Regions from separate parts of the Jeotgalicoccus saudimassiliensis genome, predicted to be linked through region 1. Evidence: predicted binding sites of a transcription regulator. Region 1 holds the regulator's gene; each other region holds the start of a gene.
The links. The regulator CtsR, encoded in region 1, represses protease genes until heat stress. The targets are predictions, from matches to a motif close to ATGGTCAATAAAGGTCAAACA.

Region 1 (2,274 bases):
ATGTGAACAATTACGTAAACACCGAACAGGTTAAGAATGATTGCGATAATTACATACTGCGGGTCGAGCATTGTGAAGAATGCACCGACGATTGACAGTGAGATTGAACTCATTGCCTGAGCAGATAAAGTGTAAAGACGCGCTGTTGTCATTTTCGGAAGGTGGTTTTTCAGTGAAACAAAAACTTCCGACTGTCCAAGCATCATTGATGCCGCACCGTTGTATGACTCTATGTAAGGCATACCAGTGATCTTCGTAAGCAGGAATCCGATACCTTTAATGACGAACGGCAGGACTCTCGTGAATGATAAAATACCGATAATTGCAGAGATGAAGATAATCGGAAGCAATACGTTGAATAAGAACACGTTTGCAGGTTCTCCTTCAGCAGTATTCATCAGATCTCCAAAGACGAACAATCCGCCTTCTCTCGCGAAACCAAGTAATTCATCGAACGCATTTGCAAGCCACAGGATGAATGTCTGTCCACCTGTAGTACTCAGGAATAAGAAAGCGGCAAGCACCTGAAGTGCAAGCAGTAAAAGGATGTTTTTCCAGTGCCTGAATGCAAGTTTCTTGTTAGTACTTGCGACCCATGCAAGGAAGATAACGAATAGTATACCTACTATTCCCATTACAATACTCATAATAAGCCTCCAAAATTTAATTTATGAAATTGTTCTCTATGTATATGTTTCATTTAATTATAAAGTAAATGTTACATAAACGCGATACTGAATCATTATAATGCAAACGGTTACAGAAATAAAGGGGAATTTGATAAAAATGAACAAAAAAATCAGGACAGCTGAGAAATCCGAACATTAAATATTTTCCGGGAAATGCAGGACAATTGATTTGCCAAAAAAACGCACAGAATGTATACTTTAGTCAAAGTTGGTCAAGGAGGAGTGATGATATGCGTAATATGTCGGATATCATTGAGCAGTATTTGAAAGATATGATTGAGCAATCTGGCAATGAAGTCGTTGAGATTAAACGTGCGCACATCGCTGAAAAATTTGATTGTGTACCATCTCAATTAAACTACGTTATAAAAACCCGTTTCACAAATGAACATGGATATGTTGTGGAAAGTAAGCGCGGCGGGGGCGGCTACATAAGAATTACAAAAGTCGAAACTCATTCCGAGACTGAGTATCTGGCACACCTGCAGAATTTAATCGGGGAGAATATTTCCCAGTTAAATGCAGAACACCTGGTGCAGTCGATGTATGAGAATGAAGTCATTACCTACCGCGAAGCACAGATTATAGATGCAGTAATGAAGCGTGAAATTTTATCGCTTGAACTGCCCTACAGAGATATTTTAAGAGCGAAAATTTTACGACGTATAATTACAGCCATACTCTACGCGAAGGAGTGATGATATGAAATGTGAAATATGCAATGAACGCGAAGCGGTAATTCATATTTCCAAAGGTTCGGGGCTCACTCACAAAGAACAGTATTTATGTGAACAATGCGCCAATCAATCGATGGATATAAATTATAATCAGACAGATAATCCGTTTGATATTCAGACGCTGTTAAAAATGCTTGCGGGCAATTCACAGCGCGGACAGGCGGAAACAGAAAAGTACGTCTGCCCGACGTGCGATTCAACACTGCAGAGCATCGTGAAAAACGGTCTGTTCGGCTGCAGCCACTGCTATGAATATTTTGAACGGTACGTTCCTGAAATCGTTACGAGAGTGCAGCTGAATCAGCAGCGTCATGTCGGTAAAATACCGACTCAGGCGCACGATACACTGAAATTGAAACGAGACATTGAAACACTTGAGCGTACACTGCAGGAAAAAGTGAAAGCGCAGGCTTTTGAGGAAGCAGCGGTCATCCGCGATCAGATTCAGGTGCTGAAGGACGGTGGGACAAGTGAATAGACAGACGAGTTCGTGGATTAAAAATGCAGTAAACACAGAAATAGAAATGTCCTCCCGGATCCGTCTTGCACGGAATATTAAAGGTGTGCCGTTTACACATATGCTCGAGGATGATGAAGATCTTGAGGCACTGTCCGGGCTCGTTTCCAAAGTGCTTCCGGATTACGGTTTCACTCCGATGAAAGAGCTGTCGGTTCAAGACAGGGCAATACTTGTTGAAAAGCATTTAATCAGTCCGAATTTTGCGAGACACGGCACACGTGTTTTCATCAATAATGATGAAGATGCTTCCGTCATGCTCGGCGAAGAAGATCATCTTCGTATTCAGGCGCTCGGGGTGAATATTCCGCTCGAGACGCTTTATGAGAAA
Region 2 (2,274 bases), 1.7 Mb from region 1:
CTATACTATGTGAAAAAGATTTTGTAAATAAAAATAATGAATTTTCCTGCGAGCGAAATAATTTAATTTAAATTTAAAAGGTTTACAATTGGTAATGAAAAGAAATTACAGGAGGTAATTTAATGACAAAAACAGCTATTATTACAGGTGCCGGGAGCGGTCTCGGCCAGGCGGCAGCATTGAGTCTTGCTGAACAGGGCATTAATATCGCAGTCGTCGATGTTAACGCAGAAGGAGGAAATGAAACGGTTAAACAGGCAAAAGAAGCGGGTGCAGATGCGATTTTCATTAAAGCGGATGTATCTAAAGCTGAAGATGTAAAAAATTACGTTGATCAGACGGTTGAGAAGTTCGGTACAATCGACTACTTCTTTAATAACGCAGGTATTTCAGGAAGCGGCAAATACTTCCTTGAAACAGATATAGAAGAAATCGATAAAATTGTCGGCATCAACATGCTGGGTGCATTATACGGTATCCGCTACGTTGCAGAAGTAATGCTGGAACAGGGCGGCGGTTCGATTGTGAACACTGCTTCAAGTGCGGGGGTAACAGGTCAGGATTCTGTTGTCACCTACTCAGCAACGAAACACGGCATCGTCGGCATGACGAAAAGCCTTGTAGCTGAATACGCAAAAGACGGACTGCGTGTAAACTCTATCGCTCCAGGTCCGACAGAGACACCGATGGTTGCAGCGTTTTACGCAAATAACCCGGAAATGAAAGAGAACGCAGAAGCGGGCATCCCGCAAAAACGTCTCGGTACACCGGAAGAAGTGGCAGAGCTTGTCAGCTTCCTGTTAACATCGAAAGCAGAATATATTAATGGTGAAGTCATCCGTATCGACGGCGGATTCACAAATACCAAGTAATGATTACGACCGTATTTCCCTTTTTGGAAAGCCGGTTTTTATATTAAAAAAACAAATAAAATACTTGAAAGTCAAAGAAGGTCAATGTATAATAAATATATAAGGTCAAAGATAGTCAAAAAGAAAGTTGTTTGTAAGCATCATATTTGAAAATATCTTTTGAGGCCTTTATACTGTATTCATAGTCAAATATAGTCAAAGTCAAATTGACTGTGAACGCGAATATATCAATAGGAGGAAACACATATGAAATGTCAAAATTGCGGATTAAACGAAGCGAATGTAAACCTTGCAATGAATTTTAACAATCAAAAAATGCAGGTTCATTTATGTGACAGCTGTTTCCAGGATATCCAGGGTCAAATGATGAATTCAAATGACTTCTTTAAAGGATCATCTTTCCAAAATAATAATATGAACAATAAATATTTCAATGGACAAGGAAACAAGGGAACAAGTACACAAACTAAAGAACGTGAAAATAAACGTGACGGCCTTTTAGACCAGCTCGGCAATAACATCTCGGACGAGGCAAGAGCAGGTAATATCGATCCGGTTATCGGACGGGACAAAGAAGTAAAACGCGTCGTTGAAACATTAAACAGACGCAATAAGAATAATCCGGTATTAATCGGTGAGCCGGGTGTCGGTAAAACAGCAATTGCTGAAGGGCTGGCACTGAAAATCGTAGAAGGCAATGTGCCAACGAAACTGATGGATAAAGAAATTTACGTTCTGGACGTCGCATCACTCGTTGCGAACACTTCAATGCGCGGTCAGTTTGAAGAGCGTATGAAACAGCTTATTGCAGAACTGAAAGAGCGTCAGGATGTCATTCTCTTTATCGATGAGATTCACCAGATTGTCGGCGCAGGTTCTGCTGAAAGCTCACAAATGGATGCGGGTAACATTCTTAAACCGGCATTAGCACGCGGTGAACTGCAGATTATCGGTGCAACAACACTGAAAGAGTATCGTCAAATCGAGAAAGACGCAGCCCTTGAACGCCGTCTGCAGCCGATTATCGTTAAAGAGCCGACGCTCGAGGAATCGGTTTTAATCCTTAAAGGTATTAAAGACCGCTATGAAAAATTCCACGAAGTCAGTTATTCCGACGAAGTGGTTGAGGCGTTTGTGAATTTATCGCACAGATATATTCAGGACCGTTTCTTACCGGATAAAGCAATCGACTTAATGGATGAAGTCGGTGCACGATTAAATCTTGCGAATGCGGAGAACGATACTGAATCCATTAAACAGAAGCTCGAAAAAATTGCTGAAGAAAAAGATGCAGCAGCAGAGCAGGAAGATTACGAAACGGCAGCACGCCTGAAATATCAGGAACTGCAGCTTGAAAAACAGCTGGAGGCTGCAGCAGACGACAAACAGGTCATGGATGTAG
Region 3 (2,274 bases), 1.6 Mb from region 1:
CACCTGGAAGCCGTAGGCAAGTGCCAGGTCGTAATTCTGGAGCACGACGCTCCGCATCGCATTGTATGCCATACCGCCGGGAACGAGCGGAATAATACCGCATGTAATGAAAATAATAATCGGCGCCCGTAAATAACGCGCACTCATTATCGACAGTAGTGTCAGCATTATCGCACCGAAAAATGTCGCAATGACCGCCTGAATCTCGAACTGGGTCGCGATAAAATAAATGAGCCAGCCGAAAGCCCCGCTCAGCCCGCCGGCAAGTATCGTTCTCCTCGGTGCATTGAACAGTATTCCGAATCCCGCAGAGGCAAAGAAACTGAGTATAAATTGTACAACGTATAACATCGTTTCCCTCCTAGATTGCCATGAATACCAGTCCGACACCGGCACCGATTGCAATCGCCGTCAGCGAGGCTTCTGCGCCTTTCATCGTCCCCGCCATCAGATGACCGCGTATCATTTCACGTATCGCATTCGTAATCAGTACACCGGGTACGAGCGGCATCACCGCTGCGATAATAATCGTTTCGAGCTCGGTTCCCGGTCCGAACTCCACATATAATACGGAAATCACAGCGATAAAGAACGCTGCGAAGAATTCGTTGAAAAATTTAATTTTAGTATAGCGCTGAATACTTTCCGTAATCAGCACCCCTATCATACCGCCTGCAGCAGCGACCGGAATATCTCCCGGCACACCGTTAAACAGCAGCAGAAACATTATCGCAACCATTCCGCCGGTAAAGACGATCAGCCAGAACGGAAACATTTTTGTTTCGTGAATGTTTTCAATCGTATTAATCGCATCCCGGATCGGTAATCCTTTAGTGATGCTTCTCGATAAGTCGTTAATGTTTACGACTTTTTGTAAGTTATTGGCTCGTTCATCGATTCTAATCGTTTGAGACAGCGCGTAGTCATTCATCGACAGAATGATTACTGTTGTTGTGACAAAGACCTGCACATTATCGATCCCGTAATTGTTTGCCATGCGGATCATCGTATCTTCGATACGGTATGTTTCCGCGCCGCTTTCCAGTAAAATCTTCCCGCTGTTTAAACAGACATAGAAAACTTTCCGGACAAAGGCATCGTCTAAACTGTCATCGGGTTTATCGACTGTTTCTAGTTCTTCGACTGACAACTGTCCCACCTCTTTGTTAGCACCCCCGAGAAGAATTGAACTCCCATCTTAAGAACCGGAATCTTACGTGTTATCCATTACACCACGGGGGTAGATTAATATATGTAAAGCACATTTTATTATAGCAAGGAAGTATTGAGGAATAAAGACTAATTATTGACGAAATACGTAATAAAATAATATGATAAACTGAATTACAGCAGAAGTTCTTTCTTTTGACCTTATTTGACTAACGTGTTATAAATATATTATCAAATAAAATTTAGTTCACCAAACAGGAGGCAATATAATGAATTTAATACCTACGGTTATTGAACAGACAAATCGTGGCGAACGTGCTTACGATATTTATTCAAGACTCTTAAAAGATAGAATTATTATGATCGGGAGCGCAATCGATGATAACGTTGCAAACTCGGTAGTCAGCCAGCTGTTATTCCTGCAGGCTCAGGACTCGGAAAAAGATATTTACCTTTATATCAACTCACCGGGCGGAAGCGTTACTGCCGGCATGGCAATCTACGATACAATCCAGCACATTAAGCCGGATGTTCAGACAATCAGCCTCGGACTTGCTGCATCGATGGGATCATTCCTGTTAACAGCAGGTGCAAAAGGAAAACGCTACGCGCTTCCTAACGCTGAAATTATGATTCACCAGCCGCTTGGCGGCGCTCAGGGTCAGGCAACTGAAATTGAGATTGCAGCGAAGCACATTTTAAAAACACGCGAGAAGCTGAACCAGATTTTAGCAGACCGCACAGGTCAGCCTCTTGAGAAAATCGAGAGAGATACTGACCGCGACAACTTCATGACAGCTGAAGAAGCTAAGGAGTACGGCTTAATCGACCACGTCATGGAACCAGAAAAATAATATTTAACTTTGCCGGACCCGGGTCACATACGTGACTTGGGTCCTTTTTTCAATTAGTATAAAGTTAATCATATGTATTGGGAGGCCATAAACTTGAATATACTAATTACAGGCGGTACCGGTTTTATCGGCACGAAACTCGCCTATGCATTCCGTAAAGACCGCCATCACGTTTACATTTTGACGCGTCAGGAACAGACGAGCGAACACCCTTATATACATTACGTTAAATACGATGACAGCAATTTAA

Region 2: a site for CtsR is predicted at 974-994, ahead of RZ44_RS00165 (ATP-dependent Clp protease ATP-binding subunit). Genes of this name have one in related genera too.
Region 3: a site for CtsR is predicted at 1,363-1,383, ahead of clpP (ATP-dependent Clp endopeptidase proteolytic subunit ClpP). Genes of this name have one in related genera too.

Annotation. Positions count from the first base shown of each region.
Region 1 covers NZ_CCSE01000001.1:1,755,998-1,758,271, forward strand. Annotated here, with positions in the region: gene RZ44_RS08725 (NupC/NupG family nucleoside CNT transporter) at 1-647, opposite strand, end outside; gene RZ44_RS08730 (CtsR family transcriptional regulator) at 920-1,387, shown strand; gene RZ44_RS08735 (UvrB/UvrC motif-containing protein) at 1,392-1,904, shown strand; gene RZ44_RS08740 (protein arginine kinase) at 1,897-2,274, shown strand, end outside.
Region 2 covers NZ_CCSE01000001.1:24,853-27,126, forward strand. Annotated here, with positions in the region: gene RZ44_RS00160 (SDR family NAD(P)-dependent oxidoreductase) at 123-872, shown strand; gene RZ44_RS00165 (ATP-dependent Clp protease ATP-binding subunit) at 1,119-2,274, shown strand, end outside.
Region 3 covers NZ_CCSE01000001.1:204,529-206,802, reverse strand. Annotated here, with positions in the region: gene RZ44_RS01020 (threonine/serine exporter family protein) at 1-351, opposite strand, end outside; gene RZ44_RS01015 (threonine/serine exporter family protein) at 362-1,150, opposite strand; tRNA gene RZ44_RS01010 (tRNA-Arg) at 1,171-1,242, opposite strand; gene clpP (ATP-dependent Clp endopeptidase proteolytic subunit ClpP) at 1,440-2,024, shown strand; gene RZ44_RS01000 (TIGR01777 family oxidoreductase) at 2,118-2,274, shown strand, end outside.